Regions from separate parts of the Pseudogracilibacillus sp. SO10305 genome, predicted to be linked through region 2. Evidence: a T-box and tRNA genes for the amino acid it is inferred to sense, from the RefSeq annotation. Region 2 holds a T-box; the other holds one or more tRNA genes.

Region 1 (3,439 bases), on a different contig from region 2:
GTTTCGCTTCTTCATAATGTTGTAATTGTATTAAGCCGTATAATGTATGAATCTTGTTGGAAAACTCATGTGTTTGGGCACGTAATCCTTCTGAATATTGTTTAATCGAGCTTAATTCGCGTGTTGCTTTTTCGAGATCTGTTTTCTTTCGAAAAGTTAATACTGCTCCATATAACGTGTCGTCCATTTTCAGAGAGAGTACATTCATTAAAACTGGTTCATTTTTAATGATATATTCTGTATCTTGACTCATTTCATTTGTTTTGGCATAGTGTAGTAACGGGAAGGATAAAATGGCATCTAATCGTTTTCCGATTACATCGGTTTCTATTTGTAACATTTCTTTTGTTGCTTCATTTATTAATGTAATTCGATTATGTATATCGACGGCAATGATTCCTTCTTTAACAGATTGTAAAATGGCCTCCTTTTGTAATAAAAGGGAGGCAATTTCTTCTGGTTCCATTTTATGTAGTAATTTTTTTAAATGTTGAGCAATAAGAAAGGCGCCGGCCATACCTATTCCTAAAAATACGATAAGTAAAAACAAAATTGGTGTATTTTGCTTCCATACGAGTTTATGTATATCTTCTAATAAATATCCAACGGAAACAACTCCAACAATATCTCCATCTTTTATGATAGGACTTTTCCCTCGAATAGATAACCCAATACTCCCTTCTTTTTTAGAAATATAAGACTTACCATCTTGGAGGGCCCGTTCATTATCATCCCCAACCATTTTCTTGCCAATTCGATCTTTAAGTGGATGCGCAAGTCTTACTTCATTTTTATCCCCAACGACGATAAATTCGGCATCAATTTTATGTTGAATGGCATCTGTGTAAACTTGAATATTTGCAGAAGGATCATCCTCATCAAATGCTTGTATTATGCTTGGAGATGCGGAAATTGCTTCAGAAACTGCGAGTGCTTTTTTACCAACTTCCTCTTGAATATTTTGTGATGTAATGGAATGAATGTATAAGTACAATGCTAGAAAAATAATAAAAATAAGAGCATTCATTAGTACTAAAACTTTCGTTTGGAATTTTATTTGTTTATACCATTGCCTTATTATTTGCACGTTCATCCCTCCATTTTTGTATATTATCTAATTATATTGTAATCGATTTACATGGGAGTTTACATGTATTTTCATTCAAAATATTTACGAGAAGTATTTTATTTGCACAAACAAATAATTTTCGTTATGATATGAGTGAAATGAGCAATACAAAGTTTATGAAGATTCCACAGTAGCTCAGTGGTAGAGCAACGGAGCGTAAGCGAAGTCTGCGAGGAGTGCGTATGCACGACGAGACCATTAGAGTTAACACATGAAACAATCGGGTATAAGTAATTTACTATGATTCCACAGTAGCTCAGTGGTAGAGCATTATATGATTTTTGTTAAAAAATCATATAAACTGCGCCGAGGACCGTAAGGCCCGGAGGCGGCTATCGTCAAGTTACACACGAAACAATCGGGTATAAGTAATTTACTATGATTCCACAGTAGCTCAGTGGTAGAGCAACGGAGCGTAAGCGAAGTCTGCGAGGAGTGCGTATGCACGACGAGACCATTAGAGTTAACACATGAAACAATCGGGTATAAGTAATTTACTATGATTCCACAGTAGCTCAGTGGTAGAGCAATCGGCTGTTAACCGATCGGTCGTAGGTTCGAACCCTACCTGTGGAGCTTTTTTATGTCTTTTTGCTCTCGTAGTTTTGTGGCAAAACATTTATTTTGTATGGAAAATACATATTATTGGATATTTGAAAATAGTATGATGAAGTGATTTAATTACTTAAGAATTTTGCTGAGATGTATGAAATGATGATTTTTTTAAATGCCAGTATAGTTTAATGGTAGAACACCGCCATGGTAAGGCGGCGATGTGAGTTCGATTCTCACTACTGGCTTATATTTATAAAAGTATTTGAAGAGTGTAAGTTGATTTTAAATGGACTTTCGGATAAAAGTATGTAAATACATTTAATGTTGTTTTTCCTGTAAAAAGTTTGAACACGTTCAAAATGGTTAATCTTGTTTCGGTTATATATTAACATTCTGCTAAATATGTTTTATTGCCATTCGACACACTAATATTACATTATTACATATCAACCCTTTCTCACATTGGTGGGAAAGGGTTTTTGTCTCAAAATCAAAGGGTATACAATTATTGCTAATCTAAATTTTAGTAAATATAGAAGAGTCGTAACTTATAAATTTTAGGATGATTGTATGGCTACAAAGGTAAATGAAATCATACAAGCAGCTATTATACGCATCATTATGATAGTGTTAATATTTATTTTAGAGTTTCCGAGGATAGGTGTTCTTCGTCAATTAGTCGGTTCTCGTTATTTTGCTTTTTTTTACCTCTACAACATATTCGATCATTGTATTATGTAAAATTTCAAGACTTTATGAAGAGAAAGATGAAAAGTAATTTATACATTGAAAGGGATGGTGAAAACGAATTTTATTTCCTTTAGTGCTTTGCTAACGACAGGATTGGACCATAAAGTAAATACGTTTTTGCAATCTAATCCCAACATAGAAATAGTCGATATAAAGTTTGCAGCAAGTTTTGGATTTATTTTCGTATCAATTGTATATAAGTAATGATAGCTAATCACTCTATGTTTTTTAGAGTGGTTTTGTTTTTATATACGATATTTAATGCTCAAAAAGATGTTTAAAAGTCGTTAGATAGGAGAAGCTACCTGTGAAACATTTAAATAAAACAGGAAAGGAAGAACTAACTTTGAAGCCACAAGTGAAAGAGTTTCAAGATGATCAAGATGTCATTCAAGAGGTAGAGAAGCAATTGAACGATGGTGTGTCGAAAGAAAATTTATATATTATTTCACATGATGATGATCGTACGAAACGTATTGCGAATAAAGTGAATGCAAATGTAATTGGATTAGAGGAAGAAGGTATGAAAGTCGCAATGGAAAATATGTTCAATAAGAAAGGGGATGAATTAAGAAATAAATTAGAAGTAATTGGCTTTTCGGAAGACGAGGCAGCAAAATTAGAAGAAAAACTTGATCATGGTAAAGTGTTATTAATAAGTACGAGCGAAAAATAGTATAATAAGAACTAAAAAATTCCCATGTCATGAACTGTTTACTTTAATAATTTCCCGAATGCTTTGCCACATACAAAATAATTTAGTACGTAATTGGGTGAAAAGGGAGATTATTCCAACTAGCCTATTAGAACAGTAATGAAATTTTCTTTAAATGATTATATTTGGGATAAAATAGCATCGGATTATCTGGAATATGTTCAGATCGAATATTTAGATGTTAATGTAGATGAAAATAAAATGAATGGTCAAACAACGTTTAGCCGAGATAGGTGTACAGCAGAAGATCTTTTGAACGAAGTGTCCCGAATGAATTCTAATAGAAATGG
Region 2 (3,439 bases):
TCAATATATTTCTCTTTATCTTCAGGATCTCTATAAGATAAACGGAAATAATAATCTGTAATGCCGAAATCTTTATATACATGTTTAATTAATTCGACGACACGAATGAATTCATCTTTAATTTGGTCTGGACGAGCAAAAATATGGGCATCGTTTAACGTCATTCCTCTTACACGTTGTAACCCTGCTAACGCTCCAGACATTTCATAACGGTGCATCATACCAAGTTCAGCAATTCGAACAGGTAAGTTACGATAACTATATAAATTGTTTTTATATACCATCATATGGTGTGGACAGTTCATTGGACGTAGGAAAAGCTCTTCATTGTCCATATCCATAACTGGGAACATATCTTCTTGGTAGTGGTCATAATGTCCACTAGTTTTATACAGCTCTGCACTTCCTAATACAGGTGTATAGACGTGGTCATATCCTAATTTTTCTTCTAAATCTACAATATAACGCTCAATAATACGACGAATTGTTGCTCCTTTTGGTAACCATAATGGTAAACCTTGTCCCACTTTTTGAGAAATAGTAAAGATCTCTAATTCTTTTCCTAATTTTCGATGGTCGCGTTCTTTACGCTCTTCTAAAAGTTGTAAATAATCTTTTACTTCTTTTTCTTTTTCAAATGCCGTTCCGTAAATACGTTGCAACATTTGATTGTCACTATCTCCTCGCCAGTAAGCTCCAGAAATACTTAATAGTTTAAATGCTTTAATTTTCGAAGTTTGTGGTACATGAACTCCACGACAAAGGTCAAAAAATTCGCCTTGCTTATAAATCGTTACTTGTTCGTCTTCAGGAATGGCATCGATTAATTCTAATTTTAAATCGTCCCCAATTTCCTCGAACATTTTTTTCGCTTCCTCACGTGATACTTCAATACGCTCAATTTCTAAATTTTCGTCAATAATACGTTGCATTTCTTTTTCAATTTTTGGTAAATCTTCTGGTGTAATAACATGTTCTAAATCCATATCATAGTAAAACCCTTCTTCGATTACCGGACCAACACCAAATTTCACATCACCAAATAAACGTTTGACAGCTTGAGCTAGTAAGTGTGCTGTCGAGTGACGCATAATATCAATACCTTCTTCATCACGGTATGTAATGATCTCAATCGCGGCATCTTTTTCAATTGGGCGTCGTAGATCATAATGTTCACCGTCTAGCTTAATTGCTACCGCTTGTTTTCTTAAACCGGGTGAAATTGATTGGGCAATTTCTTCCCCTGTTACCCCTTGTTCAAACTCTTTTGTATTTCCATCAGGAAACGTCATTGTAATCATTCTAAAACACTCCTTCTTATATAGTTGAAATTATGCTTGTAAAAATAAAAATACTCCTCCCTTAAAAACTAAAGGGACGAGTATATATTCGTGGTTCCACCCTCATTTTCGAAACGTAATAAATACGTAAAAATGATTCGACTTCATTCTTTCGTTAACGGTGAAATCCGCTACAATATACTATTATTTCCATTGTAGAGTTCAAAGGTGGTAATTATTTCGAATCAATAGCAAAAGCTCTCAGTCAATGGCTTCTTTTCCTGTCTATGATTACTTGAAACAATCGTGTCCTTTTCATAACTTCTCATATCAACTTTTTCTATTAAAAAGTATACCAATAATATAAATTTTTTTCAATTAATTTTCCTTCACACGAAACGGAAAATACTTTTTTTGCAATGGGGTCACTTTTTCTTCAAAAATATTACGTAAAGCTGTTACCTTTGTATCTGCTAAATCGTCTGTATACACATATATTTGTTTTGGTAAAAATGTAATGACTGGTGTGACATCATATTCTAATGTATCGATTCCAAATAAATATAACGGTTCTTTTTCTAAATGATGCTCAATTTGTTCTTGCACAATTTTTTCTCCACGATATGTAAAAAATTGAAATGTATCTTCATGTAAAATATGTATTTCATCTATTTTGCTCGGTCGGCTTTGAATGTATACACGAATTGCATGAATAAAATGCTGGTATCGTTCCTCTTCTTTCCACTCATCAATTGCATAACCGACAATTTGGGTCATTTTTCGTTTTACTTCTTGGCGAGAAAATAAACACATCTCATCAAAATGGATATATGTTCGATCAAAAATATAACGTGAAAATAATGGCCGTAAAAATTTTTGAAATGTTTCATGGTGCTTGTACAATCTCTCATGATGAATATTCGCAGTAATGACCCAATCTGTCCAATGCATAATCGCTTCAACCTCTTCATCTTTATCGTAATGAAATGTATCTTGAATGATTTCTTTCATCATACGGTGAAATCGAAATTGCATAAAAAGTTGGATCATACATGCTTTTATACTATCATCTGGCACATGTTGTAAAATGGTCAGTTCATTTTTATGTCGACTTTGATTTTCCCAATGTAAGTGGATTTTCTTTTCTTTTTGAAATAGAAGTTCACAAAAATACATGAGTTCGTCTTCGCAATGAAAATAAATTTTTCGCAAATAAACACCGTCCTTCATCCATATATGTATTATCACTATATGGATGTATGAACGGTTTCATGAATGATTTATATAAAATTGTATAACTTTATAGCTTACATTATCTTCTACGATTTTCTCCATTTACAGGCACTTCGATGCTAACTTGTTTAATACGTTCCATAATACGACCTGCTTTAACCTTTTCGACATCGCCTCTTGTCGTTGTTGCTAAAATTTCTTCTAATTGAGCCATCGTATAATTCGATGTGAAAAACACGGGCAATTTCTCCATCATACGGTATTGCAAAATTGCGCCAAGTACTTCATCACGGAACCATGCAGATAATGTTTCAGCCCCGATATCGTCTAACATAAGAACATCGGCTCTTTTAAAAGCATCAACTTTTTGTTGTACTGTATTGTCTTTAATAGATGCATTCATTTCTCGTACGAATTCTGGCATATAAATAAGCATCGATGAAATATTAAATTGTTTCAATCGATTAGCAATGACGCCAAGTAAATATGTTTTTCCAACACCGAACGGTCCAGAGAAGAAAATCCCACGTTCTGGTAGTTTTTCTTCTGCCGCATTTAAAAACTGCGTCATATTTTTAATGGCATTCGTACGATTTTGATCAATATGCACATCATCAATACGTGCTTCTAAAATCTCTTTCGGCATATGAACACTTCTTATTAAATCACTCTGCTCAGTTTGTGCTTCTTCAGCTAATCGATTCCGACATTTTTCATACGATATATGGATTTCTTCATTCTTGTATTCCAGAATGGGTGAATATCCTTGCAACATATTTTTACACGTTTCAACACTCGTACAACGATCACATTGATGTGATTGTGTAATATATTCATACAATTTATTTAAATTACGTTCAATTTGCTCATCGGTTATTTCTTCGTGTGCTTGTAAAAATTGACGGACAAGCGGATGGGATGTAATT

Evidence for each region. A T-box is a leader RNA that pairs with one kind of tRNA and senses whether it is charged. The one in region 2 lies ahead of thrS (threonine--tRNA ligase), so its partner is inferred to be a tRNA-Thr.
Region 1: it encodes a tRNA-Thr, which carries the amino acid that the T-box ahead of thrS (threonine--tRNA ligase) is inferred to sense. The anticodon was not compared.

The regions. Positions count from the first base shown of each region.
Region 1 is NZ_JAXHDE010000011.1:4,807-8,245, forward strand. It holds gene SPD45_RS09575 (sensor histidine kinase) at 1-1,087, opposite strand, end outside; tRNA gene SPD45_RS09580 (tRNA-Asn) at 1,634-1,705, shown strand; tRNA gene SPD45_RS09585 (tRNA-Thr) at 1,859-1,929, shown strand; gene SPD45_RS09590 (general stress protein) at 2,781-3,110, shown strand.
Region 2 is NZ_JAXHDE010000005.1:84,901-88,339, reverse strand. It holds gene thrS (threonine--tRNA ligase) at 1-1,301, opposite strand, end outside; T-box leader at 1,371-1,608, opposite strand; gene ytxC (sporulation protein YtxC) at 1,659-2,492, opposite strand; gene dnaI (primosomal protein DnaI) at 2,593-3,439, opposite strand, start outside.